Regions from separate parts of the Arthrobacter sp. 24S4-2 genome, predicted to be linked through region 2. Evidence: riboswitches for the same ligand, from Rfam matches in the RefSeq annotation. Region 2 holds a riboswitch; each other region holds the start of a gene.
What was found. Region 2 has a riboswitch for thiamine pyrophosphate ahead of thiD (bifunctional hydroxymethylpyrimidine kinase/phosphomethylpyrimidine kinase). Riboswitches for the same ligand answer to the same signal wherever they lie in the genome.

Region 1 (10,234 bases), 120 kb from region 2:
CATTCCGTCGGCGGTGTGGTGGTCCTGACGGGCAGCCACGCGACTCCCGGGGCCTTCCGGATTCAGCCTAACCCAGAAGGACGCGCTGGTCAGCGCACCGCAACGCGGATCCGGTTGCGCCACGGATCATCGAAACGCAGCTCGGCTCCGGTGTGGTGCGACCGGATGCCGGCAACCTTAAGGCGGTCGGCGAGAGCCCCGATATCGTCCCCCTCCGGCACCTCGATCAGGACTTCTCCCAGGCCAAGGGTGTCCTTCCGGGGCCCGGCACCCCTGCTGTTCCAGACATTCATGGCCATGTGGTGGTGGTACCCGCCGACCGAGACGAACAGTGCCTGCCCATGCCAACCGGCGGTCTTCTCGAATCCAAGGGTGCCGACGTAGAAGTCCTGGGCCGACTGGACGTCGCCCACCTGAAGGTGGACGTGCCCGACGCCGGCCCGGGACTCGCGCTGGCCGCTCACCGCTTCCTCGGTCAGGTATTCCTGCAGGAACCGCTGCGGGGGCAGGGCAAGGCTATCCATGACCACCCTGTCGCCCTCCCAGGACCAGTCTTCGCGGGGGCGGTCCCAGTAGAGCTCGATGCCGTTGCCCTCGGGGTCATTGAAGTAGAAGGCCTCGCTGACGAGATGGTCTGCACTTCCCGTGAAGGACCGGGGTTCATACCGGGCTGCGGAGGCCACTGTGGCAGCAAGCGAAGCCCTGTCAGCGAAGAGCAGGGCGGTGTGGAAGAGACCGGCTTCACCCCTCCCCGGCAGGTTCAGGCCAGGTGCCGGCGCCAGGTGGACCAGCGGCTTCCGGCGCCGGCCAAGGTACACGCCGCCGTCCTGCTCAGCCACGGCCTCAAGCCCCAGCGCCCGCTGGTAATAGTCCGTCATCAGCTTCATGTCCCCCACCTTGAGCATCACAGTGCCCATGGTGAGGTCGGCGGGCAGCAGGTCCTTGCTGCTGGATTCTGCGGTCATGGCAACTCCCGAATTCCGGAACTCCGTCACCGGTTTTCGGCGACGATATACATAAAGCTAAATTACTTGAAGCTTCAATTTATTCCTAACGGACTTGCCGGCCCCTCAGCACGATGTGTCTGAGCCCTCGCAGGGTTGCCGGATCCGTCCTGGGGTCCTGCTCACACAGCACGACGTCGGCGCTGGCACCTTCTGCAATGCCGTCCGCCCCCAGCCAGTCCCGCGCCGCCCATGTCGCCGCGTCCAGCGCCGCGGTTGCCGGCAGGCCCGCTGCGTTGAGCGCATGGACCTCGTCAACGATGCGGCCGTGGCTGATAACGCTGCCCGCATCGGTCCCGGCGAAGATCTGCACCCCCGCCTCGAACGCTTCCAGGATCCGCTCATTCCGCCGCTCCCACAGCGCCCGCATGTGCGCTGCGTACCGCGGGAACTTCCCCTGCGCCCGGTCTGCGATCTCCGGGAACGTCGCGATGTTGATCAGCGTGGGAACGATGGGGACCCGCTGTTCCACAAAGCGGGGCAGGTGCCGCGGCAGTAGGCCCGTTCCGTGCTCGATGCAGTCGATGCCGGCGTCCAGCATGTCATCCAACGTGTCCTCGGCGAAGCAGTGAGCGGTGACCCTGGCGCCTTCGTCGTGGGCGGCGCGTATGGCGTCCCGCACCACGGCGGCCGGAAACGACGGGGCGAGGTCACCGGAGTCGCGGTCGATCCAGTCCCCCACCAGTTTGACCCAGCCGTCACCGGCGAGCGCCTGCTTGCGCACAGCTTCCACCAGTCCGTCCGGATCGACTTCAACTGCCAGGCCCCGCAGGTATCGGCGCGACCTGGCGATGTGCCGGCCGGCCCGGATAATCCGCGGGGCGTCCGGGCTGCGCTGCAGCCAGCGGGTGTCGCTGGCCGCGCCGGCGTCCCTGACCAGGAGGGTGCCGGCGTCGCGGTCCGTCATTGCCTGGGCGTGGGCCGTGTGGTCGTCCACTGCACCTCCGGGGCCCAGGCCAATGTGGCAATGCGCGTCCACCAGGCCCGGAAGCACCCACCCGTCCAGCACCGCGTCCGGCGGTGCCGGCGGCCGGTTGAACGTCAGTCGTCCGTCGACGGACCAGAGCCCGTGCCGTTCCCGGTCGGGACCGATGAGCACGGTCCCGGTGAATTCGATGATGCCAGCCATGCCTCAAGCCTAATCCGGCCGGCCCCGCAACCGGCCGGCCGATGCCTGCCGCTGTCACACCCGGCACAGCAGGGCATAGCCCCGCGGCCGTGTGGTAGCTTCGTTTACGACCACACGGGTGCCCTTGCAGGGGCTGAGATCGGGCTGATGCAGCCTGCGACCGTTGAACCTGTCCGGGTAATGCCGGCGAAGGAAGTGAGTATTCCGTGAATACGCAAGAAACACAGCTGTTCCCTGCCCAAAATGAGACTGCCGCCGGAAGTTCGGGCACGATTGAAACGCAGTCCCTGAAGTCCCACTCGTTGGCGTTCATCGCGGACGAGGACACCGGGATCCGGGTGCCGGTCACCGAGATTGCCTTGGAGAACTCCCCGGACGGCTCAGCCAACGGCCCATTCCAGGTCTACCGGACCGCCGGGCCCGGCAGCGACCCCGTGGTGGGGCTGGAGCCGTTCCGGATGCGGTGGATCGAATCGAGGGGTGACACCGAGCCCTACAGCGGCCGGGAACGGAACCTGCTCGACGACGGCAAGTCGGCCGTGCGCCGCGGTGCCGCCTCCGCGGAGTGGAAGGGTGCGCAGCCGGTGCCCCGCCGCGCCGTCGACGGGAAGACTGTCACCCAGATGCACTACGCCCGCCAGGGTGTGGTGACGCCCGAGATGCAGTTCGTAGCCCTCCGCGAAAACTGCGACGTGGAACTGGTCCGCAGCGAAGTGGCTGCCGGCAGGGCAATCATCCCCAACAACATCAACCACCCGGAATCCGAACCGATGATCATCGGCAAGGCCTTCCTCGTGAAGATCAATGCCAACATCGGCAACTCGGCCGTTACGAGCTCCATCGCAGAAGAGGTCGACAAGCTGCAGTGGGCCACGCAGTGGGGCGCCGACACGGTGATGGACCTGTCCACCGGCGACGACATCCACACCACCCGGGAATGGCTCATCCGCAACTCCCCGGTCCCGATCGGCACGGTACCGATCTACCAGGCCCTGGAGAAAGTCAACGGCGAGGCCAACGCCCTCACCTGGGAGATCTTCCGCGACACCGTGATCGAGCAGTGCGAACAGGGCGTGGACTACATGACCATCCACGCCGGGGTGCTGCTCCGATATGTTCCGCTCACAGTCAAGCGGGTCACCGGGATCGTGTCCCGGGGCGGCGCCATCATGGCCGGCTGGTGTCTCGCGCATCACCAGGAAAACTTCCTGTACACGCACTTCGACGAGCTGTGTGAAATATTCGCCAAGTACGACGTCGCGTTCTCCCTAGGGGACGGACTGCGCCCCGGGGCCACGGCCGATGCCAACGACGCCGCCCAGTTCGCCGAGCTGGACACCCTGGCCGAACTGACCCAGCGCGCCTGGGAGTTCGACGTCCAGGTGATGGTCGAAGGTCCGGGCCACGTACCGTTCCACCTGGTACGCGAAAACGTGGAACGCCAGCAGGAACTCTGCAAGGGAGCCCCCTTCTACACGCTCGGCCCGCTGGTCACGGACGTCGCACCGGGATACGACCACATCACGTCCGCCATCGGCGCTACGGAAATCGCCCGCTACGGCACAGCCATGCTCTGCTACGTGACACCCAAGGAACACCTCGGGCTGCCGAACAAGGACGACGTGAAGACCGGTGTGATCACCTACAAGATCGCCGCCCACGCGGCCGACCTCGCCAAGGGCACCCCGGCGCGCATGAGCGCGACGACGCCCTGTCCAAAGCCCGGTTCGAATTCCGCTGGCGCGACCAGTTTGCACTGTCACTGGACCCGGTCACGGCGGAGGCCTTCCATGACGAGACCCTCCCCGCCGAGCCGGCGAAGACGGCCCACTTCTGTTCGATGTGCGGTCCGAAGTTCTGCTCCATGCGCATCAGCCAGGACATCCGGGACGAATACGGCTCCGCTGAAGCCCAGGCCGCACTCGCGAAAATGGCTGACGGCATGCGGGAGAAGAGCAACGAATTCCTCGCCGCGGGCGGCAAGGTGTACCTGCCGGAGCTGCAGCTTCCGAACGCGAAACAGACCGCCTCGAAATAGCCTGAGGAGATGGGATCCGCTACGACGCGTGTGAGTGCTGACGCCGGCTGACGTCAGCGATGAACGACCGGATAAACCGGTCGCCCTCCACCGAGTCCTGGGGCCGGTGTCCGCCCGCGGCAACGCGGTGCAGGGCACCGGTCTCCCGGAGGTAGCCGGCGATTTCCTCGTACAGCGGTTCCCACCCGCCGGTGAGCACCAGCGTGGGAACTCCCGGAACTATCTGCAGCGGCGCTTCCCATGGGGGTGCCTGCAGCCGGAGCCGGCGCGCGGCGCTTCGGGCCTCCGGCGTGGCCGGCTCCTGGCTGTGAACCGAAAAGGCCCGCCGGACAAACTCGCGCTGGAAATCGTCGTCACCGAGCTGGTGCCGGACCTCGAAAAGGGGCTGCATCAGGGCGCGGTGCGCAGCGGTGGCCGGCAGTTCGGCGGTCAGGGACAGGCAGGCGGGCTCCACCAGCGCCAGGGAATGCACGAGGTCGGGGCGTTCCACGGCCGCCATCATAGCGGCGATGGCCCCTTGGGAGTGCGCGACGACGTGCCCGCCGGCCGCTCCCCTGCCTTCGTCCGCCAGGGCCCCCAACACAATGTCGGCGTCGGCCTGAAAGTCCGATTCAAGGGGCTCGGCCGAAGCATCGAAGCCGTGACGGCGCAGGAACAGGGCGTCGTAGTCCAGGGCCATGCCGTGCTGCTTGGGCCACGCCGCGGACCCAAAGGCCCCCGAACCGTGGACGAACACTACGCGCTGCTTAAACATGCCCCAACCCTATGGCAAACGCCGGACAATACAGCCCGACGACATCACAGTTGCCCGTGCCGGAAACTCCGCCGCCAGGAACTACTTGCTCCCGCCGAGGAACTTGTCGAAGCCCTTGGGCAGATTGAGCTGTGACGGATCAAAATCAGCTCCCTGCTGGCCAAACGAGGCTCCTGTAGGCAGCGCGTTGCCGGCGTTCGCCCGCCTGGCCTCGGCTTCGCGGAGTTCCTGCGCAGCTTTGGCCGGGTTACCGGACCTGGCCTTCTTCTTGGGGGCGTTCTTGGCACCCTTGCGGGGCCCGCCACCGCCCATGCCGGGCATCCCCGGCATCCCGGGCATACCTCCGCCGGCCGCCATCTTCTTCATCATCTTCTGCGCCTGGGCAAAACGCTCCAGCAGGCCATTGACGTCGGAAACGTGCATGCCCGAACCTTTGGCAATGCGGGCCCGGCGGGAGCCGTTAATGATCTTGGGGGCAACGCGCTCGTGCGGTGTCATGGAGCGGACAATCGCTTCCACACGGTCGATTTCACGTTCGTCGAACTGTTCCAGCTGCTGGCGGATGTTTTGCGCACCCGGCATCATCATGAGCATCTTCTTCATCGAGCCCATGTTGCGGATCTGCTGCATCTGGGCCAGAAAATCGTCCAGGGTGAAGTCTTCCTGGTCGGCGAACTTCTTCGCCATCCGGGCTGCTTCGTCTTTATCCCAGGACTTTTCAGCCTGTTCGATCAGGGTGAGGACGTCACCCATGTCAAGGATGCGGGACGCCATGCGGTCCGGGTGGAACAGCTCAAAGTCATCAACGCCTTCACCGGTCGAGGCGAACATGACGGGCTTGCCGGTGATAGACGCGACCGAAAGTGCAGCACCGCCGCGCGCATCGCCGTCGAGCTTTGAGAGCACAATGCCTGTGAAGTTGACGCCCTCGTCGAAGGCAAGCGCCGTGTTGACGGCGTCCTGGCCGATCATGGAATCGACGACGAACAGCACTTCGTTGGGAACGATGGCACGGCGGATCTGCCGGGCCTGCTCCATCATCTCGGCGTCCACGCCGAGCCGTCCGGCGGTGTCCACGATGACGACGTCGTGCAGTTTCTGGCGCGCCTCATCGACGCCGGCACGGGCAACAGCGACGGGGTCGCCGGCCGGGTGGTCCAGTTCGGTGGAGGTGGCGCCCGGGTGCGGAGCAAAGACCGGCACGCCGGCGCGCTGGCCAACAACCTGAAGCTGCGTCACGGCATTGGGCCGCTGGAGGTCGCAGGCTACCAGCATGGGGCTGTGGCCCTGGGACTTCAGCCACTTGGAGAGCTTGCCGGCAAGGGTGGTCTTGCCGGCACCTTGGAGGCCCGCGAGCATGATGATGGTGGGACCGGTCTTGGCCAGGCGGATGCGCCTGGTCTCGCCACCGAGGATTTCAACGAGTTCCTCATTGACGATCTTCACGATCTGCTGGCTCGGGTTCAGTGCCCCGGAAACTTCGGCGCCGAGGGCACGTTCGCGCACCCGTCCCGTGAATTCGCGCACCACGGACACGGCAACGTCGGCGTCCAGCAGTGCTCGCCGGATTTCGCGGACGGTGGCGTCAACATCCGCCTCGGTGAGGCGGCCTTTGCCACGGAGGTTCTTGAAGGTTGCTGTCAACCGGTCAGAGAGTGAATTGAACACGCGCCGTGCACTTCTTTCAGTGGATCTACAGCTGGCGGCCGGTGCGGCACGCCAGTGTCGTGACTGTTGTTGGTCTGAACCAACTGCCTCGACAACGGGACTCGACTATCTAGGGTACCAAGACAGGCCTTCAAGATGGCATGCTGGCAGGGTGACGAGCCAAACAACTGTAAAAACCCTGCTGATCCTCGGCGCTTCGGGCGACCTCACGGGACGGCTGCTGCTGCCGGGTCTCGCACGGCTGGCGGCCAGGGGGCGCGCCGAGGGGCTGACGCTCGTGGGCGCAGGCTCGGATCCCTGGACCCCGGACCAATGGGTGGAACGCGTCGAAACAGCCTTTGCCGATGCGAACTCCCAGGCAGACGCCGCCGGCAAACGCGAGCTGAAGCGGATCGCCGGAGCGACCGCCTATCACCAGCTTGACGTCACCGCGGGCGGGGAGCTTGCCTCGCTGCTGTCCGGCCTTGAGGCGCCGGTGGCCGTGTACTTTGCCCTTCCTCCCCATGTCAGCCAGAAGGCGTGCGAGGTGCTGGCCCCGGAGGAGGTTCCCGCAGGCACCCGGCTGGTGATGGAAAAGCCGTTCGGGTCCAGCGAGGATTCCGCCCGCCACCTCAACGTAACCCTGGCGGCGCTGGTCCCGGAGGACCACATCCACCGCGTGGACCACTTCCTGGGCAAGGCCACGGTACTCAACATCCTGGGCCTGCGCTTCGCGAACACATTTCTGGAACCTGCCTGGAACCGGGACTACATCGAAAAGGTGGAGGTCATCTTTGATGAGGACCTCGCACTGGAGGGGCGCGCACGCTACTACGACGCCGCCGGTGCGCTCCGGGACATGATCCAAAGCCACCTGCTGCAGATCATGGCGCTGATGGCGATTGAGCCGCCGGCCTCCGTTGACGAGCGTGACCTCCGGGACGCTGTGGCCACCCTCCTGCGCGCCAGCAGCATCAAGGCGCCGTACCGGTCCAGCACGCGGCGTGCCCGGTACGTGGCCGGGTCCATCGACGGGCGGCAGGTCCCGGACTACGCCAAAGAAGCCGGCGTGGACGCGTCCAGGAACACGGAGACCCTGGCCGAGGTGCAGGTGGACATCGACAACTGGCGATGGCAGGGCGTCCCGTTCATCCTCCGTTCCGGCAAAGCCATCGGGGCGAAGCGCAAGGAAGCCGTGGTCACCTTCAAGCCGGTCCCGCATCTGCCCAAAGGGTTCACGGGCGTCGATTCGCCCAATCAGCTCCGGATCGGCTTCGGTCCGGACACCCTGCAGTTCGATGTCGACGTGAACGGGCCGGGCAACATTCTCAGCCTCGACCGGACCACGCTCAATGCCGAACTCAGCGCCTCCGAGCTGCTCCCCTACGGTGAAGTCCTCGAGGGTGTCCTCACCGGCGACCCCCTGCTTTCCGTGCGGGCGGACACTGCCGAGGACTGCTGGCGGATCATTGAGCCGGTGCTCAAAGCATGGGCACGCGGCAGTGTTCCGCTGGAGGAATACTCCGCCGGAACGGCGGGCCCCGAAGGCTGGCCCGCCTAGGAATTGCACGCAATGAAAGCGGGCCCGGCACCTTTGAGGTACCGGGCCCGCTTTTTGCGTTTGCCTTGGGCTAAATCTGCCGTCGGCTGGATCTGCCGTCGGCTAGATCGCGGCCGAGCCGCGTTCACCCGTGCGTACCCTTACAGCTTCAAAGACGTCCACCGTCCAGACCTTGCCGTCGCCTGCGCGTCCGGTGTTGGAGCTGGCGATGATGACATCCAGGATGTCGTCCGCCTGTTCGTCCGTGGCCAGCACCTCTACGCGGATCTTGGGAAGAAGGTCCACGTTGTACTCAGCCCCGCGGTACACCTCGGTGTAGCCGCGCTGCCTGCCGTATCCGCTGGCGGCGCTGACCGTAAGGCCCTGCACTCCATAGGATTCGAGCCCCTCCCGGATGGATTCGAGCTTCTCCGGCCGGACGATTGCTGTGATCAGTTTCATGCCCCCACGCTTTCCTTGCCGGTTGCTGCGTCAGTCTTCTTGCTGTCTTCGGATACCGGAACGGACTCCTGCTTGCCGGTGATCAGTTCATGCAGCGGCTGGAAGCTCCCGCCGTGGCCGCCGACTCCGAATTCGTAGGCGGTTTCTGCGTGCAGGCTCAGGTCCACGCCCACAACTTCCTGCTCCTGGGAAACCCGGAAGCCCATGGTCTTGTGGATCGGGAAGGCGATGATGGCGGTCATGACCGCGGTGAAGATGATGGACATGAGGGCCGCCAGAGCCTGGGCAACGAGCTGGCTGGTTCCTCCGCCGTAGAAGAGACCTGCCTGGCCCTGGGTCGGGGTTGCGAGGAAGCCGATGGCTACGGTGCCGACGACGCCGGAGACCAGGTGGACGCCGACGACGTCGAGGGAGTCATCGTAGCCGAGCTTGAATTTGAGCCCGACTGCGAGAGCGGAAGCAACACCTGCGACTACACCGAGGGCGATGGCACCGATCGGGGAGACATTGGCACAGGCCGGGGTGATGGCCACCAGGCCTGCCACGACACCGGACGCTGCACCGAGTGACGTCGGGTGACCATCGCGGAAGCGCTCCACGGCCAGCCAACCGAGCATTGCGGCCGCCGGGGCAGCGAGGGTGTTGATCCAGATCAGACCGGCCTGCTCAACAGTGGCAGCGGCACCGGCGTTGAAGCCGAACCAGCCGAACCAGAGGATTGCGGCGCCCAGCATTACGAACGGGATGTTGTGCGGGCGGTGGTTCGGGTCCTTGCCGAAGCCCTTGCGATTGCCAATGATCAGCACCAGGATCAGGCCAGCCACGCCGGCGTTGATGTGAACCACGGTGCCGCCGGCGAAGTCGATCACCGGAGCGAACGTCTGGCCGAACCAGCCGTCCTTGGAGAAGAGCCCGCCGCCCCAGACCATGAAGGCCATCGGCGCGTAAACGAGTGTGGCCCAGATGGGGGTGAAGATAACCCAAGCCGAGAACTTTGCGCGGTCGGCGACCGCCCCGGAGATCAGGGCTACGGTGATGATGGCGAAGGTGGCGGCATAGCCTACCTTGAGCAGATCCGCGGGGTCGGTGAAGTTGTGCAGCCCGAAGTGGCTGAACGGGTTTGCGAAGATCTGGAAGAAATTGTCTTCGTTGCTCGTAGCCATGGAGGCGCCCCACAGGACCCACATGATGCCCACGGTTCCAATGGCGACGAAGCTCATCATCATCATGTTCAGAGCCGATTTGGCGCGAGTCATGCCGCCGTAGAAGAATGCCAGGCCCGGGGTCATGAACAACACGAGTGCTGAAGCGACCAGGAGCCAAACGAGACCTGCGGTGAGTTCCATGGTCTACGTCCTCTCTTGCTTTATTGTGCGGACTTGTCCGCCTGTCCCAACGCCGTTTGCGTTCTCATTAGAGTTTCGTCGGGCTGTGTTTCGCCGGCGAGGGAATTAGATGTCCGGGTTGTTACAACAATCTCCCGGAAGTAAATGGTGCATCTCGTCCTTGTTACGGTTATGTTTCAGCAGTCCCAAACCGCACTCCCACAGCACCCCGCAAGGACACCCGCACCATGACCGATCGTTTCCGCCCTGGCAAGGCCGTGCCTCACAAGGATGGCGGCCAAACCGGCCGCCAGGACGGGGCAGCACAGCCCGGC
Region 2 (10,234 bases):
ACCGCGTCATCGAAGGTTTCCGTTCGCTCGCTGGCACCACGGACCCGACAACGGCGGCACCCGGCACCATCCGCGGTGACTTCGGCCGCGACTGGGGCCTGAAAGTCCAGCAGAACCTGGTGCACGGGTCGGACTCTGTTGAGTCGGCCGAGCGCGAGATCAAGATCTGGTTCCAGGACTAGCAGCCACCAGCGCGAACTGGCAGCAGATGACCTCAAAACGTGATTTTGAGGGCGTTAGCTGCCAGTTCGCGCTCTTTCTTTGGCTTAGTAACCTGACGTTCCGGCGAACACCTGGATGAAGGCGAAGAAGATCGTGGCGACGACGGCCACGTACAGCAGCGCCGTGACGATCCAGCCGGAGTCGCCCAGGATCTTCGCGGGGCCGGCGGGAACTTTGACCACTCCGTGAGTGACGTTCCGGACCGTGACCCACACAAAGAGGGGGATCATGGCGGCCCAGACAACCATGCAGAACGGGCAGAGGATGTGGATGGCGTACAGGGCCTGCGACCACAGCCACACCACGAAGGCGAAGCCCAGCGTCACCCCGGCCTGAAGGCCCAGCCAGTACCAGCGGCCAAACTTCGCCCCGGACAGAATGCCCATTCCGGTGGTGATGACGACGGCGAACGCCACGATGCCGATAAACATGTTGGGGAAACCAAAGACCGAACTCTGCCAGGTCTGCATGACCGCGCCGCAGGAAACCCACGGATTGATGTCGCAGGCCGTTACATGGTTCGGATCCTTAAGGACGGCGAGTTTTTCCAGGACGAGTGCGCCCGAAGCGAGCCAGCCGATGATGCCCGTGATAACCAGCAGCCAGCCGAAGGGTTTGTCCCTGGTCATGGGCGGCAGGCCTCCCTGGGCCGCTGCACGCTCGCGGAGGTCACCGTCCACCGTATTGTCCTGCGTGGAATTAGAGATGCTGGGCATGGGATGTCGCGTCCTTTTTCTCGAGGGCTCCTCGCCCTGATTGTAACGCCGGAGGCTGGACGGGCCGCACAGACTGCCGCCAGCCGCACCCTGACCTTGCGCTTGCGGGCCCTGCGTCCACCGCGTTTGACTGTGCGTATGAGAGAATGAAGCTGGCTGGAATACGATCCACATTCGGATTCCGGTCCGGTGGCTTGTTTGTAAGACCGCCAATGATGAGCAGGGCATGCTCCGGATCCATGATCGGTCCCGGCTTTCCCGCAATGCCATTGGACGGCACCTGGTTGTGGCTTTGAGGAACAACGGGTTTCAGAACAACACCACCGGCCCTCCAGGGCTGCCGCACCCCACTGCCGGTGCGAACCTGAGGGTATTCAATTGACTTCTGTCAATGCCTGCGGGTTTTGACAATATTTGCCCCAATGGGTGCCGGATGTGGCGGTGCGTCAGGGGCAGGAGTGTCGCCACATATGGATAATGACCAGGTTCTAGCCGTTAACGAAGAATCAGCAGCCACCGAAGAGGCGGCCGCCACCGCCGCGCCGAAGAGGGCCACCCGGACCAGGCGCAAGGCCGCACCCAAGGCCGAGTCTGTTGAAACGGGTGACGCAGCGGCGGTGCCGGCGGAGGCACCGGCGGCAGATGCGGCCCCTGAGGAAAAGCCCCCGGCGCGCCGCAGCCGGTCCCGGAAGAATGTTGAGTCCGCCGAGCCCTTGCTAGTATTCGCCGAAGACGCCGCCGCTCCGGCTGCTGGCGCCCCCGCCGATGCGGCTCCCGATGCGGTGCACGCAGATGAGGCTCCGGTTGCGGCCGCAGTTGTTGAAAAGCCGATCCGACGCCGTGCGTCGCGCGCCAAGGCCCCCGCAAAAGCGGCCGACGCCGAGCCCGCGCCGTCCCCGGAGCCTGCTCCGATCGCCGAGCCTGCCCCTCTGCGGACGCTACCGCCGCCGCTGAATCTGCTGTGACCGACGAAGAAGCAGCTGCCGAAGCGCAGGAACCCGCTGCTGAAGCTGCGAGCCCGGTGGGTGCGCTCTTCCTTGAGCCCGGCGCTGTCACTTCCATGATTTTCCAGGCGCCCGACCTGAGCGCCGTGGTCCGCCCTGCGGCCACCCCCGCCGCCGCCGAGGAAACTGAAGAGGAAGAATCGGACGACGACGGCGATGTTGACGCCGGCGGCCGCCGGCGCCGGCGCAGCCGCGGACGCCGTGGGCGCAGCCGCGTGACCGACCGGGAAGCCGCCGGCGAGACCGAATCCGACGAAGGCACCGCCGGTGACGAGGACGCGGACGAGGAAACCGTCCGGACCGCGGACGACGGCGTGACGTCGCGCCGCCGTCGTCGTCGCCGCCGTGGCGACCAGGACCTGGAACTGACCGGCGGGGAAGGCGACGACCCGCCCAACACGGTGACCCGCGTCCGTGCGCCGCGCGCCATCAGCGAGGCGCCGGTCAACAACCGTGTCACGTCCGTCAAGGGCTCCACCCGGCTGGAGGCCAAGAAGCAGCGCCGCCGCGAATCCCGCGACACCGGCCGCCGCCGCACCGTCATCACCGAGGCCGAATTCCTGGCCCGCCGCGAATCCGTGGACCGCCAGATGATCGTGCGCCAGCGCGATGACAGAATCCAGATCGGCGTCCTCGAAGACGGCGTCCTGGCCGAGCACTTTGTGTCGAAGACGCAGCAGGATTCCCTGATCGGCAACGTCTACCTGGGCAAGGTCCAGAACGTGCTGCCGTCCATGGAAGCCGCCTTCGTGGACATCGGACGCGGCCGGAACGCCGTGCTGTACGCCGGTGAAGTCAACTGGGACGTGGTCAACCTCGAGGGCAAGCAGCGCCGGATCGAGAACGCGCTGAAGTCCGGCGACTCCGTGCTGGTCCAGGTCACCAAGGATCCGGTGGGCCACAAGGGCGCCCGCCTGACCAGCCAGATTTCGCTCCCCGGCCGCTATCTCGTGTACGTGCCCGGCGGCTCCATGACCGGCATCTCCCGCAAGCTGCCCGACGTCGAACGCAACCGCCTCAAGCGGATCCTCAAGGACCGCCTGCCGGAAGACGCCGGCGTGATCGTCCGCACCGCGGCCGAAGGCGCGTCCGAGGAAGAGCTGACGCACGACATCAACCGCCTGCGCGCCCAGTGGGAGGGCATCGAAGGCCAGGCCACCTCCACCAAGATCCTGGCTCCGGAACTCCTCTACGGCGAACCCGACCTCACTATCAAGGTGGTCCGCGACGTCTTCAACGAGGACTTCTCCAAGCTGATCGTCTCCGGCGAGGAGGCCTGGGACACCATCGAGGCCTATGTCACCTACGTGGCCCCGGACCTGGTGGGCCGGCTCGAAAAGTGGACCAAGGACACAGACATCTTCTCGGCCTGGCGCATCGACGAGCAGATCCACAAGGCACTGGACCGCAAGGTCTTCCTGCCTTCCGGCGGCTCCCTCGTGATTGACCGCACCGAGGCCATGACCGTGGTGGACGTTAACACCGGTAAGTTCACCGGCAGCGGCGGAAACCTCGAGGAAACCGTCACGAAGAACAACCTGGAAGCGGCTGAGGAAGTCGTCCGGCAGCTGCGCCTGCGTGACATCGGCGGCATCATTGTCATCGACTTCATCGACATGGTCCTGGAGTCGAACCGCGACCTGGTCCTGCGCCGCATGGTGGAGTGCCTGGGCCGCGACCGCACCAAGCACCAGGTGGCTGAAGTGACCTCGCTGGGACTTGTGCAGATGACCCGCAAGCGGATGGGCACCGGGCTCCTGGAGGTCTTCGGCGAGCAGTGCGAGGCGTGCGCCGGCCGTGGCATCGTCACCCACGACGAGCCCGTGGAGCACCGCCGCGCCAACGTAGTGGCCGCCGAGCATCACGTACCGCGGACGGAGAACCAGCCGGCGCCGCGGACGGAGCGCAAGAGCCGCCGCCGCGGCAAGGGCGGCCAGCCGGTCGCCGAAGCTGCTGCCATGCCGCCGGCACCGGTGCACCACGAGCCCACCGATGCAGAGCGCCACGCCAAGGCTGAAGCAACGCGCGCGGCGCTGGCCAACATCGCCGCCGCAGCGCACGCTGCCCACCTGCACGACGCCGAAGCCGGCCACGCCGCTCCCGCCGCAACGGCCGCGCACGCCGCAGCCGGCCAGGCGCTGGCTGCCCAGGCATCGCCTGCGCCGTCCGCTCCGGCCCAGGCCGCGGCCCACGCCGCTCCCGACCAGGCGCGGCCGGCCAAGGTGTCGGAAACCGAGGCCGCTGCGGCCGGGAGGCCCACCGCCGTCCTCACCTTCGGCGGCGAGAAGGTTGCGCTGCCGTTCGTAGAGCACGCAGGGGAAGCACCGGCCAGCGGTGTCGCCCTGACCCTGGACCGCCTTGCCGAGGCGTTTGCGCACCTTGGCGAGCCGACTGTGGCCGAAGAGCGTCCAACCGCTCCCGCCGAGCAGCCGGCGGCCCCGGCTCAGGCCCAGGTCTCGGCTACACGGGCCCCGGCGCAGTCTGCTGAAGCGGACTACACGGACCACACGGCCGTGCAGGGACGGGCCCGTCGTCCGCGCCGGAACCGGAGCGCCAGCCGTGCCCAGGGCGCAGCCAACGAGACCTCAGTGGAACACCACGAGACTGCTCCGGTAGCCGCTTCGGGGCACAGCCACGAAGCCAAGGCTCCCGAGCCGGCAAAGAAGGAGGCGCCCGCCAAGGCGCCGGCCAATGAGCCGATCATCCTGGGTGTCGGAGTGCCGGCTTCCGAGCTCTGATCAGACAGCTGGCTGACACCGCGGGTGCGTTCCGGGGCAGGCGTAGTCATACGCCGCTTTCGGGCCGTGCCCGCGGTTTCGTTTAAGGAAAACGGCTAGGCTGGGGGACTGACACGGGGTGCCGCGCAAAGGGCCGGCTGAGATCCACACCCGTTGAACCTGTCCGGTTAGCACCGGCGAAGGGATGTCTCCTTTGTCTGCATCATTCCTCCCCATTCCGGCCGCCGAAGCTGCCTTTGAAGGCGCCTTTGAAGCCGCTACGGGCCCCGTTCTGCGCCCTGTTCCGAGAGTGCTTGCCATCGCCGGGTCCGATCCGTCCGGAGGGGCGGGCATCCAGGCCGACCTCAAGAGCATTGCCGCCAACGGCGGATACGGGATGGCTGCCATCACCGCCCTGACGGCGCAGAACACCCACGGCGTCCGGGCCGTCCACGTTCCCCCGGCGGACTTCCTGACGGCCCAGCTTGAGGCCATCAGCGATGACATCAGCATCGACGCCGTCAAGATCGGAATGCTGGGCGACTCATCGGTGATTGCCGCGGTCCGCAGCTGGCTGGCGAAGGCGCGTCCCGCCGTCGTGGTCCTTGATCCGGTGATGGTCGCCACCAGCGGCGACAGGCTGCTGCAGGAGGCAGCCGAGGCGGAACTGCGCGAGCTCCTGCCCCTGGCGGACCTCGTCACGCCCAACCTGGCAGAACTGGCCATGCTGCTCAACGAGCCCCTCGCCGGGGACTGGGAGGCGGCACTTGCCCAGGGCAAGCGGCTCGCCGCGCAGGCCGGCACCACGGTTCTGGTCAAGGGCGGCCATCTCGACGGCGGGGAGTGCCCGGACGCGCTCGTCAACACCGGGGGGCTGTTGGCCCAGGACGTTGTGGTGGTCCCCGGGGAACGGGTCAGGACCGCGAACAGCCACGGCACCGGATGTTCACTGTCATCGGCCATGGCCACGGCGCAGGCCAGGCTGGGGGACTGGGAGGCCTCCCTGCGTGAGGTCAAGCCGTGGCTGCAGGGGGCACTGCGGGAGTCAGGCGTGCTCGCGGTCGGAACAGGCAACGGTCCGGTCCACCACTTCCACCACCTGACGCCCGGTGACCATGACGTGCCGGGGGAAGGCGAGTTCGCCGCCGCACTCCGGCAGGATGCCGGGCCGGACCTGGACGAAATCTACGGGCTCGACTTCATCCGCGCCCTGGCCGACGGCTCCCTCAGCGAGCAGCACTTCGCGTACTACCTTGCCCAGGACGCCCTCTACCTGAACGGCTATTCCCGCGTGCTGTCCCGTGCTTCCGCGCTTGCCCCCACCGAGGCCGAACAGCTGTTCTGGGCCCGGTCGGCCCAGCAGTGCCTGGAAGTTGAGTCGGAACTCCACCGGAACTGGCTCAGCACCCGCAGCGTCGGTGCCAGGCTGGGCCCGGTGACCAAGTCCTATGTGGACCACCTGCTCGCGTCGTCCGCATCCGGCAGCTACGGGGTGCTGGTCGCTGCGGTGCTGCCGTGCTTCTGGCTGTACGCCGAAGTGGGCGCCGCGCTGCACGGGCAGTTCCTGGCGGCGGGATCCCCGTCCGGCCATCCCTACGCAGACTGGCTGCGCACCTACGCTGACGAGGACTTCGCTGCCGCTACCCGGCAGGCAGTGAGGATCACCGACGACGCCGCGCGGGCCGCGTCCGCAGCTGAACGGCAGGGCATGATCCTGGCTTTCAAACAGTCGTGCCGCTACGAAGTGGATTTCTTCGACGCGCCGCGTTTGCACGCTGGCACGGAAAGCGCCCGGGAGCCGCTACGATAGTGGGGCGCGGTTCCGGAAGTCGTTGCGGCTGCACTCTGTATACACCGAGTGGCGCCCATCACGTACTACCACCGGAGCCAGCCTCATTTGCGGCCGAAGGCAAAATTAGCGTATTCTAGATCTTCGGTGCTTACGCCAACACTTGGGTTATGACCTCGGAACAGACTGTTTGGAATTCAAACGGAAATGTTCCTGGGATAATCCATGGGTTCCCCCGGGGAATCCACCGGCGTTGAGGCACAGCGTGAGCCAGGCCAAACAATTGGACCCAGGTTCCGCACGCAAATCTAGTAATAAACGTCGAGAGAAGTGAGTTCCCCAGTGGTGTACGCGATTGTCCGCGCAGGCGGCCGCCAAGAGAAGGTTTCCGTTGGAGACTTCGTTACCCTGAACCGCGTCCCCGGTGGAGCCGGCAGCACCATTGAGTTGCCCGCACTGCTCCTGGTAGACGGTGACAAAGTCACGTCTGCTGCTGCGGACCTGGCCAAGGTAACGGTTACGGCTGAGATCCTTCAGGACCTTCGTGGTCCGAAGATCGTCATCCAGAAGTTCAAGAACAAGACCGGGTACAAGAAGCGCCAGGGTCACCGTCAGGAACTGACCAAGGTCAAGATCACCGGTATCAAGTAACCTTCCGTTACTTTTCAGGTTTTCAGCAGATTCCCCAGAATTTTTAAGGCAGGCATTTCAAATGGCACATAAAAAAGGCGCGAGCTCCACTCGCAACGGTCGTGACTCCAACGCCCAGTACCTCGGCGTCAAGCGCTTCGGCGGCCAGGTAGTTTCCGCAGGCGAGATCATCGTCCGCCAGCGCGGCACCCACTTCCACCCGGGTGCAGGCGTAGGCCGCGGCGGCGACGACACCCTGTTCGCCCTGACCCCCGGCGCTGTCGAATTCGGCACCCGCCGCGGACGTCGAGTCGTGAACATCGTGGCTGCTGCAGCTGCAGAGTAACAACAGGATCTGAACCGGTGGAGCGGGCCATGATGGCCCGCTCCACTGTTCTTTTAACCGCATTACAATCAATTTGGGCGTCCAAGACGTTCAGGTTAAGCACAGAGGAGATTCACGTGGCGAGCTTTGTAGACCGGGTAGTACTGCACGTATCCGGCGGTACCGGCGGCCACGGTTGTGTCTCCGTCCACCGCGAAAAGTTTAAGCCCCTGGGCGGTCCCGACGGCGGCAACGGCGGCGATGGCGGCGACGTCATCCTGCGCGTTGACCCCCAGACCACCACGCTGCTGGACTACCACCACGCACCGCACCGCCACGCCACCAACGGCGGCTCCGGCATGGGCGACTGGCGCGGAGGGAAGAACGGCGAAACGCTGATCCTTCCCGTTCCCGAAGGCACCGTGGTGAAGACCAAGGACGGCCAGGTCCTGGCCGACCTCGTCGGCGAAGGCACCGAGTTTGTCGCGGCCGCCGGCGGTCCGGGCGGACTGGGCAATGCCGCGCTCTCCTCGCAGAAGCGACGGGCCCCGGGTTTCGCCCTGCTCGGTATCGAAGGCGAATCCAGCGACATCGTCCTGGAACTGAAGTCCATTGCGGACATCGCCCTGGTGGGTTTCCCGTCCGCCGGCAAGTCCAGCCTCATCGCAGCCATGTCCGCTGCCCGGCCCAAAATCGCCGATTACCCCTTCACCACCCTGATCCCCAACCTGGGCGTGGTGCAGGCCGGCGACGTCCGCTTCACCATTGCCGACGTCCCCGGACTCATTGAAGGGGCCAGCGAAGGCAAGGGCCTGGGCCACCACTTCCTGCGGCACGTCGAACGCTGCGCAGCTTTGGTCCACGTTTTGGACTGCGGCACGTTGGAATCAGAGCGGGATCCGCTCTCCGACCTCGCAATCATCGAAGCCGAACTCGAAAAATACGCGGTCGACATGAGCTACGCCGGCTCCGACGGCGAGGTTGTCCCGCTCAACCACCGGCCCCGGCTGGTCGCCCTGAACAAAGTCGACCTGCCTGACGGCAAGGACATGGCCGAATTCGTCCGGCCCGAGCTGGAATCCCGCGGCTACCGTGTGTTTGAGATTTCCGCGACAAGCCACGAAGGGCTCCGCCAGTTGGGCTTCGCCATGGCCGAGATCGTCAAGGCCGCCCGGGACACGGTGGCCGCCACGCCGCCAAAGGTGCACGCACCCGTGCTGCGACCGCGCGCTGTCAACGAATCAGGCTTCAAGATCCGCCGCGAAGAGAAAAACCTCGAGCCGCTGTTCCGCGTACTGGGTGACAAGCCCGTGCGCTGGGTCAAGCAGACCGACTTCACCAACGAGGAAGCCATTGGTTACCTCGCAGACCGGCTGGCCAAACTGGGCGTGGAGAACGAGCTGTTCAAGCAGGGCGCAAAGCCCGGCGACACCGTGGTGATCGGTGAAGACGACGGTGTCGTCTTCGACTGGGAGCCCACCATGATGGCGGGCGCCGAGCTGCTTGCTTCGCCGCGCGGCACCGACGTGCGCTTTGCCGACATCGGCGACCGGCCCACCCGCGGGCAGAAGCGCGACGAGCAGCAGGAGCGCCGTGACGCCAAGGCCGCAGCCCGGGCCGAGCTCGAAGCCGAACGCAAAGCCGGCATCTGGACCGAATCAGTTAGCGGCCGCCGTGCCGCCCGCCCGCTCCAGGAGAGCGGACTGACTACCGAGAATGAGGAGTGAATCCCCACACGTGACCGATAATTCCGCAATTGTCATCGAGGAACCCAGGTCCGACGACCGCAGCGTGCTCGCGAGGGCCCGCCGAATCGTCGTCAAGGTCGGATCGTCGTCGCTCACCAGCATCAAGGGTGGAATCTCCGAAGAAGCGCTGATCGAGCTTTCGGATGCGCTGGCCGCGAAGTCCAACGCAGGTACGGAGATCATCCTTGTTTCTTCCGGCGCCATCTCGGCGGGCCTGGCACCGCTGGGCCTCGTAAAACGCCCACGTGACCTTGCCACCCAGCAGGCGGCCGCGAGCGTTGGCCAGGGACTCCTCATGGCCCGCTACACGCATGCCTTCGCCGCGCACGGCGTGACCGTGAGCCAGGTGCTGCTGACCGCAGATGACCTGATGCGGCGCAGTCACCACATGAACGCCTTCCGGGCGCTGAACCGGCTCCTGAACCTGGGCGTCGTGCCGGTGGTCAACGAGAACGACACCGTGGCCACTCACAAGATCCGCTTTGGTGACAACGACCGGCTGTCTGCCCTCGTGGCGCACCTGGTCCGCGCCGATGCCCTCGTGCTGCTCTCTGACGTTGACTCCCTCTATGACGGTCCGCCGTCGAAGGGAGCCAAACGGATCCCGCAGGTGGACGGCCCGCAGGACCTCGAAGGCGTCAACATCGGCAAGCCCGGCAAAGCCGGCGTCGGAACCGGCGGCATGCAGACCAAGGTCGAGGCCGCCACGATGGCCGCCGATTCGGGAATCCCTGCTCTGGTCACTTCCACCGCCAATGCCGCGGCAGCCCTTAACGGCGAGGACGTGGGCACCTGGTTCTCCGTCAACAGCGGCCGCAAGTCCGTACGCATGATGTGGCTCGCGCACCTTGCCCACGTCCAGGGCAGACTGCTCCTCGACGCTGGCGCCGTGACGGCAGTCCAGGACCACCACACGTCTCTGCTCCCGGCCGGCATCACGGCCGTTGAAGGTACGTTTGAATCCGGCGACGCCGTGGAAATGATTTCGCCCGACGGCACGGTCATAGCGCGCGGCCTGGTCAACTATTCCTCCGACGAACTGCCGCAAATGCTGGGTCGCTCCACTCAGGAACTGGGGGAGTC
Region 3 (10,234 bases), 470 kb from region 2:
GATGAGATCGCGGAAACCGCCCACGTCAGCAAGCCGGTGCTGTACCAGCATTTCCCGTCCAAGCGCGAGCTCTACCTGGCGCTGTTGGACAGCCACCTGACCACGCTGACCGGGCTCATGATGGCGGCGTTGAATTCCACCAAGGATAACGACGAACGCGTCCAGGCGGTCATGCGCGCCTACTACCGCTTCATTGCCAGCGACGACCAGGCCCACCGCCTGGTATTTGAATCGGACCTCATCAATGACAGCGACGTCAGTTCCAGGCTCGAAACATTCAACAAGACTTTTGCCGACGCCATTGCGCGGGTCATCGCCGAGGACACCAAGCTCCCCATGCTGGAGGCCCAGCTGCTGGGGCGCGGACTGGCAGGAATGGCCCAGGTCAGCGCGCGCTACTGGCTCGAAACCGACGGCAACCTGGACCTCGATGTGGCCAGCGACCTCATCTATCGTTTAGCTTGGCGCGGAATCTCGCGCTTCCCCAAGGAAACCTAGACTACAAATAGAGAACACCTTTAGAACTTTGATTGGCTGGGAGGCCTCGCTGTGGAAGTAAAGATCGGCATTCAGAACATCGGCCGCGAAATCGTACTGGAATCGGCTCAGGATGCTGACGCTGTTGCCACGCTGGTGGGGGACGCCATGGCCAAGGGCACCGAACTTCGCCTTACGGATGACAAGGGCCGCGTGGTCATCATTCCTGCCAACGTCCTGGGATACGTGGAAATCGGGGCAGAAGAAGCCCGCCGCGTCGGTTTCGGCCAGCTCTAGGCACCCGTGGCCACCCCCGCCGCCCTGCAGCAAGGAGTTCAGAAATGCTTTCCCTGGTAATCGTGACGCTGGTCACCGTGGCCGCCGGCTTTGTTGTCTGGGCCAACGACCGGCGGCATGCGAGGTACGGCATCGCAATGCCGGCGGGGGTGGCCACGGCCGTGGGGATGCTGAGCTGGATCATCTTCATGGCCGCGGGACTGGGATACCAGCCCGGCCTGACGTGGATACCGTGGGTGCTGCCCATGGTTCTGGGTACCGGGGCGGCCCTCGCCGCGGCAGTGTACCTGGGCCGTAAGCGCGCGCTGCACGACACCAGGCACCTGACCGCCGCGCTGAGGCTCTAACCAACGATCCTGGGCATTCGTGACCACCCCGTTGGGTGCGTGGTCACGGCTCATTAAGGCGCCGGCTGCTGACTTCTCCGGTGCCGGGCCGGATTCAGCCTTGCTCCGCGATCCCCGCGGTCGGGTACCGGCCCGGTTCCGCGATCGCTGCCACGGCGGCGGCCGCTGAACTGACCGCCGCGGCTGCCGTGACGTCGCGCCGGGTCACCTCGGTGCCGGCGTCGTGGGAGGTGAAACGGATAAAGACCCGGTTGAACCGCCAGTCGAGGTCGGGGTGGTGGTTCTGCTCTTCAGCCAATCGTCCGACGGCGGCAATCAGCTCAAGCGCCCCGGCCGCCGTCGGCGTCTTATAGACGGTCACGAGCCCTCCCAGCCGGTACAGCCAGTCGGGGAGGTCCGCCAGCGCGGCGTCGATCTGCGGTCGGGTGAGAGTGTCTTCCTTGCCGGTCACGGTGGCTCCTTGGTGGTCCGGAATGAGCCCGCTCCCTAGTGCCGGCGGATGCCGCCGGGCCTACAGGAACTCAGCCCGGCCCTCCATGGCCGACGACGCCAGGGCGTGCTCGCGGCGCGGGATCCGGCCGGCCGCTTTCGCCAGCCTACCCGCGATAACGGCGTGTTTGAAGGCCTCCCCCATCAGGGCCGGATTCTGTGCCCTGGTGACCGCGGTGGCCAGCAGGACGGCGTCGCAGCCAAGTTCCATGGCAAGCGCCGCGTCGGACGCAGTGCCGATACCGGCGTCCAGCACCACGGGAACGGAGGCCCGGGAAACGATCAGTTCGATGTTGTGCGGGTTCAGGATGCCCAGGCCGGTGCCGATCGGCGAACCGAGCGGCATCACCGCGGTGGCTCCGAGGTTCTCCAGCCGCAGCGCCAGCACGGGGTCGTCGTTGGTGTAGGCGAACACCTTGAACCCGCGGTTCACGAGTTGCTCGGTGGCGTCAACCAGTTCCACGGCATCCGGCAGGAGGGTGTGCTCATCGGCAATCACCTCGAGCTTTACCCAGTCCGTTTCCAGGGCCTCGCGCGCCAGTTCAGCGGTCATGATGGCGTCCTTGGCGGTGAAGCACCCCGCGGTGTTGGGCAGGACCCGGATGTTGTGGTCCACCAGGAGCTGGAACAGCGAACCTGTTTCAGCCGGCGAGTAACGGCGCATGGCCACGGTGGTCAGCTCCGTGCCCGACGCGATCAGTGCCGCGCCGAGGCCGTCCAGGCTGGGCGCGCCGCCGGTGCCCATGATCAGCCTCGATCCCAACGGGACACCGTCCACGATGAAGGGATCTGCTACCGCGTGCTGCGCTGCCCCGGTGACGCCGGCAACCGTTGTTCCTGCCATGAAGCTCAACCTCCCTGTACTGCTGTTACGAGTTCGACGTCGTCGCCCTCGGTGAGCGCGGTGACGTACCACTGGCTCCGGGGCACCACCTCCGAGTTCCGGGCCACCGCCACTCCGAGCTTCCGGCCGTCGGCGGCCTGCCCGTTGGGGGCGAGGTTCCTACCGGTGACCTGGCTGATGAGGGTGGTGACCGAAGCGCCGTCGTCGACAGCGTGGACCGCGCCATTCAGTTTGATGTTCATGCTGTTTCCTTGTTCGGGTCAATTGTGACAAAGTCTGCCGTCGTCGCCGGACGGCGGGAAAACCGGTCCGGCCGGAACGGCGCCCAACGCGGGTCGGCGTTGCCGTCCATGAGCTGCCGGCAGATGGACGCCGCCGCGGGTGTGAGCAGGACGCCGTGCCGGAAGAAACCGGTCGCGATGATCAGCCCTGCGATGTCCCGGCCGGTATCGGCAGCGGCAACCCGTCCCAGAAGCGGCGCGTTGTCCGGGGTTCCCGGACGGGCCCTCGCCGTGGCTTCCAGCAGTTCCAGTTCGGCGACGGCGGGCACCAGCACCTGGGCGTCGCGGAGCAGTTGGTAGACGCCGCCGGCTGAAACGCCGGAGTGCGCCGGAGCCGCGTTTCCGGCTCCGCGGTCCGCGGTGCCAGTGCCAGAAAGGGAGTCCTCCCGCTGGGTGGCGCCGATCACCACCGTTCCGTCCTGCCGCGGAACGATGTACACCGGGACCCCGTGGACCATGCCACGGACTGTGGACGTGAGCAGCGGTTGCAGGTACCCGGGAACCCGGAGGCGCAGGATGTCGCCGTACACGGGGCGGAGCGGCAGCTTCAGCCTCGCGGGCAACCCGTCGAGGGCGGCGGAACCCAGTCCGTTGGCAACGATGGTCTCCCCGGCGCGGACGGCATTTCCCCCCGACAGGCGGACGCCGCTGACCCGTCCTTCCTCCCAGAGCAGCCCGGCGGCCGGCTCACGGACGGCGGAGCCAGGAAGGGACTCAGCAATGCGGACCAGGAGCTTGCGGGGATCCACCTGATGATCCGCCGGGATGTTGAACGCGCAGGAGATGCCCGGGCTCAGCAGCGGCTCCCGGGTCCTTGCCTCCCTGACCGTCAGCGGTTCCACCGTCAGGCCACTGGCCTGCTGGACGCCTCGCAGGTCGGCGAGCGCCCGGCGGTCGGCGGCGTCGGCGCCCACGGCGAGGGTCGACGTCGTGAGGTATCCGGTACCGGTGCCCCCGGCAGCAGGCCCGCGTGAATCAAGTCCCGCCGCGAACGCGGGCCACAGGCCCGAAGAGTGGAGCATGAGTTCCAGGAGTTCTTCCTCCTGGTAGTGGAGTTCGCTGACGGGCGCCAGCATGCCGGCCGCGGCCCAGCTCGCACCTGTTCCGGGAGCGTCGTCGATAAGGGCCACGGACCGTCCCGACTGCAGCGCTTCCCATGCGATGCCGTGGCCGATGACCCCTCCGCCTATCACGGCGACGTCCACCCGGATATCCCGGCCGCGCACAGAAGGGCCGTCAGGTGCTGATTGGGGGTACATTCGATTCCTTCCCTACGCCGGTACTAACCGGATCAGGTCAAGCGGTCGGCTCTGACGCCCTCTCAGCCCTGCAGCTTTGTGACAGCTCCAGCGGGCTCCCGCGGTACCTGCCCAGTTTAGAGGAACTAGGCTGGTGCCATGACCCAGCAAGCCGTCCACACCAACGCCCGCCTGTACCTGTGCACCGATGCCCGTGCGGACAGGGGCGATTTCGAAGACTTTGTTAATGCCGCATATTCCGGCGGCGTTGACATCATCCAGCTCCGCGACAAGACCATTGAAGCCGCCGAGGAGCTCGAACTGCTGGAGGTGCTGAAGGCGGCCGCCAGCCGCCATGGCAGGCCGTGGGCGGTCAACGACCGGGCGGACATTGCGTCCCTGTCCGAGGCGCCGGTCTTCCACATCGGCCAGAAGGACCTTCCGCTCGCCTCGGCCCGGACAATCCTCGGCGATGACGCCGTGATCGGGCTGTCAACCCACAGCCCGGAGCAGATCGACGCTGCGGTCGCCGCTTCGCCGGGGCCCGGCGGGCTGGACTACTTCTGCGTCGGGCCGGTGTGGGCAACCCCCACCAAGCCCGGCCGTGCCGCCGTGGGCCTCGACCTGGTCCGCTACGCGGCCAGGGCCACCGGCAAAACACCCGCCAAAACAGCTGCCAGCGCGGCTGAGGGCACGGTTGACAGTCCGCTCCTCCCCTGGTTCGCCATCGGAGGAATCGACCTGGGCAACGTTGAGCAGGTGGTTGCGGCCGGAGCCCGGCGCATTGTGGTGGTCCGCGCCATCACCGACGCCGACGACCCCGCCGGGGCGGCGCGGTCGCTATTGGAGGCACTCGACGCCGCCTAGCTGCGAAGCTAGCCGGTCAGGCGCTAGCCGGTCAGGCGCTAGCCGGTCAGGCCGAGCTGAGTCATACGCTTGGAGTGGTTTCCGGCCAGGCCGGTGATGAGGCCGCCCACGAGTTCCTTCGCGGCGGCGTCGTCCTCGCCGGCGATCAGGCCGCCCAGGAAGGCGTGCTCGTAGCTGACGCGCTGCGCCTGCGTCAGGGCCTCGCCCAGGAGCCGCCTGCCCCACAGGGCAAGGCGGGACGCAAGCCGGGGATCATCGGCCAAAGCGCTTTTCAGCCGTTCGCGAAGCACTTCCGTCGTCTCCTCGGAATCCTGGATCTGCTCGATGAGTTCCCGCGTGCCTGCATCCGCATACCTCGAGATGGCGCGGTAGAAGTCCGCGGAAACCGTGTCGATTACGTAGGCCTTCATCAGCGATTCGTACCAGTCGGCCGGGCGCGTCCGCTCGTGGAAATAGTCAACAGCCGCCTGGAACGGCAGCATGGCGTCCTCGGCGTCGATGTCCATCGCTTGCAGCCGGGCATTCACCAGCTCGTAGTGCCGGAACTCCACCACGGCAATCCTGCCCAGCACGGCGCGGTCGTGGAGAGTCGGAGAGTACCGCGCATCCGCCGAGAACCGCTCAAACGCCGACAGTTCCCCGTAGGCCATCATTCCAAACAGGTCTGACACGAAACGGTTGTAGCGAGCGGTGTCTGCCGGGGATGAGCTCATCATTCAAGACTAATGGCGCAAATCGAGCTAACCTGACTTCGTGTCACATCATCACCTGACTCCGAGTGTCCACGAACAGACCAACCGTCTGAGCGAGGCGCTGAACGCGCTGCGAACGGAGCTTGAGCTTCCCGGGCCTTTTCCCGAGGACGCACTGAAGGATGCCCTGGCAGCTGTCGCGGACCATAAGATGCCGGAATCCGACCTCACCGCCGTGGAATTCGTGACCATAGATCCGCCATCCTCCACTGACCTGGACCAGGCTCTTTTCATTGAACGGACGGGCGGGGGCTACAAGGTCCTCTATGCCATCGCCGACGTGCCCTCCTTCGTGGCGCCGGGCGGGGCGCTCGACGCCGAAACCCGCCGCCGCGGGCAGACCTTCTACGCCCCCGACGGGCGGATTCCGCTCCACCCGGAAGCCATCAGCGAACACGCCGGCAGCCTGCTTGCCGGCCAGTTGTGCGCCGCCTTTGTCTGGGAGTTCGAGCTGGATGCGGCCGCGCACGTGCAGTCCGTGCTGGTGCGCCGGGCCAAGATCCGGAGCCGGGCGAAGCTCAGCTACAGGAACGTACAGGAGGACCTCGATTCCGGCCGCGCCGCTCCGGTCCTGCAGCTCCTGAAGGAAGTGGGGCTGAAGCGCGTGGAACTGGAGAGGCTGCGCGGCGGCGCAAGCCTGAACATGCCGGACCAGGAAATCCAGCAGCTGCCCGACGGCGGCTACCACATCGTCGCGGCGCCTCCACTGCCCGTGGAGGACTGGAACGCCCAGATCTCCCTGATGACAGGCATGGCCGCAGCGGACCTGATGCTTGCAGGCAAGGTGGGCATCCTGCGCACAATGCCGGCACCGGACGAACGCTCCCTGCTGCATTTCAAGCGGCAGACGCACGCACTGGGAAAGCCGTGGGACGGCGAGGCCAGCTACGGCGAGTATCTCCGGTCCCTTGATCCCACCGACCCGCGGCAGCTGGCCATCCTGCACTCTGCCGGCATGCTGTTCCGGGGCGCCGGCTACACACCTTTTGACGGCATTGTTCCGGAAGACGCCATCCAGTCGGCCATCGGTGCGGCCTACGCGCACACCACGGCCCCGCTGCGGCGGCTGATCGACCGCTTCGTCCTGGTGATCTGCGAAGCCCTGAGCAACGGCACCGCTGTTCCCGGTTGGGCACGCGAGGCACTCCCCTCCCTGCCTGAAATCATGGCCGGGTCGGACCAGCTCGCGGCCCGGATGGAGCGCCTGGCCCTTGACACCGTGGGGGCCGCGCTGCTGATCAACCACATCGGGCAGGAGTTCGACGCGGTGGTCATCTCGGGCTCGAAACCGGGCAAGCCGAACGGGAACGGCGGCAACGGGAACGGCAACGGACCGTCCGGCATCATACAGATCGCGGACCCGGCGGTGACGGCCAGGTGCCCCGGCGAGCTTGAATCCGGCACCACCGTCCGGGTCCGGTTGCTTTCCTCGGACATCGCCACGCGTGAGATCAAGCTGGAGCTGGTGGGCTGACTTACGCGGCGTGCCGGGGGCGCCAGTCGGGGATGGTTGCACTCAACAGCTAGACTGAATGAGTAGTAATGGATGCCCGGTCGTTGATTTCCTTGATTTTCGAATTCAACAAGCCCGCCCCTACGCGATCTTGAGATACACCCGCTGGTCACCAGTGCCAGCATTTAGATAGCCCGCGATCGGCTTCCACTGGATTTGCTTGCGCGCCCGAGCGTGCTCCGGAACGGCCTTTTCGGCCGGCCCCGTTGAGCAGGCAGCGCCAATGCCCAAATGAAGAAGGAAACTCCCCTGTGAGCGAACTGCACACGCACCAACTTCTGATCGACGACTCCGGAATAGAGTCGATCGAGCCGGAAGAAACCATCATCTCGGACGAAAAACCGCACGAGATCGAGGAGAAGTCCTTCGCCGACTTCAACGTCCGCGCCGACATCGTGGAGTCCCTGGCCGATGCCGGGATCACCCACCCCTTCCCCATCCAGGCCATGACCCTGCCGGTGGCCCTTGCCGGCCACGACATCATCGGCCAGGCCAAGACCGGCACCGGCAAGACCCTGGGTTTCGGCATTCCCGCCCTGCAGCGGGTCGTGGGCCGGGACGACCCCGGCTTCGACAAGCTGGCAGTCCCCGGCGCGCCGCAGGCACTCGTGATTGTGCCCACCCGCGAACTGGCCGTCCAGGTTGCCAAGGACCTGGAAAACGCCGCCAAAAAGCGCAACGCCCGCATCGCCACGATTTACGGCGGCCGCGCCTATGAGCCCCAGGTCGACGCCCTGCAGAAAGGCGTCGAAATCGTGGTGGGCACGCCCGGCCGCCTGATCGACCTGTACAAGCAGAAGCACCTGAGCCTGAAGAACGTCAAGATCGTCATCCTCGACGAGGCCGACGAAATGCTGGACCTCGGCTTCCTGCCCGACGTCGAGACGCTCATTGCCGGCACTCCGGCGGTACGCCAGACCCTGCTGTTCTCGGCAACCATGCCGGGCCCGGTCATCGCCATGGCCCGCCGCTACATGACCCAGCCCACGCACATCCGCGCCGCCGACCCGGACGACGAGGGCCTCACAAAGCGGGACATCCGCCAGCTCATCTACCGTGCGCACAGCATGGACAAGATCGAGGTCGTCGCGCGCATCCTGCAGGCCCGCGGCCGCGGACGCACCATCATCTTCACCAAGACCAAGCGCACCGCCGCCAAGGTGGCCGAGGAACTCGTGGACCGCGGCTTCGCAGCGGCGGCCATCCACGGTGACCTCGGCCAGGGTGCCCGCGAGCAGGCCCTCCGTGCCTTCCGCAACAACAAGGTGGATGTCCTCGTGGCCACGGACGTCGCCGCCCGCGGCATCGACGTCGACGACGTCACGCACGTGATCAACTACCAGTGCGTCGAAGACGAGAAGATCTACCTGCACCGCGTAGGCCGCACCGGCCGCGCCGGCAACAAGGGCACCGCCGTCACCTTCGTTGACTGGGACGACATGCCGCGCTGGGGCCTGATCAACAAGGCCCTGGGCCTGAGCGTGCCCGAGCCGGTGGAAACGTACTCTTCCTCGCCGCACCTGTTCGAAGAGCTGGACATCCCCGAAGGCACCAAGGGCCGCCTGCCCCGCGACAAGCGCGTGTTGGCCGGTGTCGATGCCGAGGTCCTCGAGGATCTGGGCGAGACCGGCAAGAAAAATGCCCGTTCCGGCGGCCGCGACGGTGCCCGTGACAGCGCCCGCGGCGGAAGCACCGGTGGCGGACGGGACGGCGGCCGCTCAGGCGCACGCGATTCCCGCCGCAGCGAGACCGGTGGCAGCCGGGAGAGCGGCAGCCGTGACAGCGCCCGCTCAGGTGAGCGCCGCCGTCGTACTCCAGACAGCAGCGCCGCAGCCGCTCCGGCAGCCGAGGCAGCACCAGCGGCTGCTGCGGCTTCCGCGCCCGCCGAGGTGGACAGGGCCACCCGCGCCCGCCGCCGCACGCGCACCCGCCGCCGCAACGGCGAAGTGGTTGGCGGCGGTAACGCAGCGCAGGACGGCGCACAACGCGGCAACACCGAGGCCTAAACCCCTCAATGACTGACACCGTCTGGGCGCCGGACGGCAGCAACCTGGTGGTACACGCGGACAACGCGGAATACCTCCCCACGCTGCCGGACGGCGCCTTCACACTCATTTACGTCGACCCGCCCTTCAACACGGGCCGCTCCCAGCGCCGCCAGCAGACCACCATGGTGCGCAACGCGGACGGCGACGGCGATCGCGTGGGATTCAAGGGACGCTCGTATGACACCATCAAGGGCGCCCTGCACAGCTACGACGACGCCTTTAGCGACTACTGGTCGTTCCTGGAACCCAGGCTTGTGGAGGCCTGGCGGCTGCTGTCTGACGACGGCACCCTGTACCTCCACCTGGACTACCGGGAGGTCCACTACGCCAAGGTGATGCTCGATGCCATTTTTGGCCGCGAGTGCTTCCTGAACGAGATCATCTGGGCCTACGACTACGGCGCCCGGGCAAAATTCCGCTGGCCCACGAAACACGACAACATTCTGGTGTACGTCAAGAACCCGGCAAAGTACCACTTCGACAGCGCCGAGGTGGACCGCGAACCGTACATGGCGCCCGGCCTGGTGACACCCGAAAAACGGGAGCTGGGCAAGCTGCCCACGGATGTCTGGTGGCACACCATCGTCTCCCCCACCGGCAAGGAGAAGACCGGCTACCCGACGCAGAAGCCCGAAGGTCTGATCCGCCGCGTTGTGGCCGCCTCAAGCCGTCCCGGCGACTGGTGCCTGGACTTCTTCGCCGGCTCCGGGACCCTCGGCGCCGTGGCCGCCAAGCTCAACAGGAAATTCGTCTGCGTGGACCAGAACCAGCCGGCCATCGATGTCATGGCTGACCGCCTCGGCGCCCACGCGACGTTCACCTCGTTCCCGCCCAACTGACTCGCATTCAACGTCGTCATTCGCGGTTTTCAGAGCGTTAACTGCCAGCTACTTGGGGGCACGCCCAGTTCACGGCCGCACGACGGCGGTCCCGGTGGCGAGCTCCTCGATCCTCGCCAGGACCTCTGGCGACGTCAGGTTCTCGCCCAGCAGGTTCGGTTTTCCCGTGCCGTGATAGTCGGAGGAACCCGTCACCAGCAGGCCGTGCTCTTCGGCGAGCGCCCGGAGGTACGCCCGTCCGT

Region 1: linked by a shared signal. The riboswitch ahead of thiC (phosphomethylpyrimidine synthase ThiC) and the one ahead of thiD (bifunctional hydroxymethylpyrimidine kinase/phosphomethylpyrimidine kinase) in region 2 are both predicted to bind thiamine pyrophosphate.
Region 3: linked by a shared signal. The riboswitch ahead of thiO (glycine oxidase ThiO) and the one ahead of thiD (bifunctional hydroxymethylpyrimidine kinase/phosphomethylpyrimidine kinase) in region 2 are both predicted to bind thiamine pyrophosphate.

What each region holds. Positions count from the first base shown of each region.
Region 1 is NZ_CP040018.1:3,510,985-3,521,218, forward strand. It holds gene FCN77_RS16360 (VOC family protein) at 90-965, opposite strand; gene FCN77_RS16365 (amidohydrolase family protein) at 1,051-2,133, opposite strand; TPP riboswitch at 2,238-2,345, shown strand; partial or broken gene thiC (phosphomethylpyrimidine synthase ThiC) at 2,361-4,171, shown strand; gene FCN77_RS16375 (alpha/beta fold hydrolase) at 4,191-4,925, opposite strand; gene ffh (signal recognition particle protein) at 5,007-6,593, opposite strand; gene FCN77_RS16385 (glucose-6-phosphate dehydrogenase) at 6,745-8,133, shown strand; gene FCN77_RS16390 (P-II family nitrogen regulator) at 8,236-8,574, opposite strand; gene FCN77_RS16395 (ammonium transporter) at 8,571-9,920, opposite strand.
Region 2 is NZ_CP040018.1:3,389,153-3,399,386, reverse strand. It holds gene ndk (nucleoside-diphosphate kinase) at 1-182, shown strand, start outside; gene FCN77_RS15775 (vitamin K epoxide reductase family protein) at 267-938, opposite strand; partial or broken gene FCN77_RS15770 (Rne/Rng family ribonuclease) at 1,409-4,680, shown strand; TPP riboswitch at 4,785-4,882, shown strand; gene thiD (bifunctional hydroxymethylpyrimidine kinase/phosphomethylpyrimidine kinase) at 4,865-6,469, shown strand; gene rplU (50S ribosomal protein L21) at 6,791-7,099, shown strand; gene rpmA (50S ribosomal protein L27) at 7,161-7,424, shown strand; gene obgE (GTPase ObgE) at 7,541-9,130, shown strand; gene proB (glutamate 5-kinase) at 9,120-10,234, shown strand, end outside.
Region 3 is NZ_CP040018.1:3,857,229-3,867,462, forward strand. It holds gene FCN77_RS17850 (TetR/AcrR family transcriptional regulator) at 1-498, shown strand, start outside; gene FCN77_RS17855 (DUF3107 domain-containing protein) at 550-774, shown strand; gene FCN77_RS17860 (hypothetical protein) at 819-1,121, shown strand; gene FCN77_RS17865 (4a-hydroxytetrahydrobiopterin dehydratase) at 1,216-1,572, opposite strand; gene FCN77_RS17870 (thiazole synthase) at 1,633-2,454, opposite strand; gene thiS (sulfur carrier protein ThiS) at 2,460-2,696, opposite strand; gene thiO (glycine oxidase ThiO) at 2,693-3,994, opposite strand; TPP riboswitch at 3,986-4,106, opposite strand; gene thiE (thiamine phosphate synthase) at 4,133-4,840, shown strand; gene FCN77_RS17890 (ferritin-like fold-containing protein) at 4,879-5,553, opposite strand; gene FCN77_RS17895 (RNB domain-containing ribonuclease) at 5,594-7,066, shown strand; gene FCN77_RS17900 (DEAD/DEAH box helicase) at 7,357-9,111, shown strand; gene FCN77_RS17905 (site-specific DNA-methyltransferase) at 9,120-9,992, shown strand; gene FCN77_RS17910 (PHP domain-containing protein) at 10,062-10,234, opposite strand, start outside.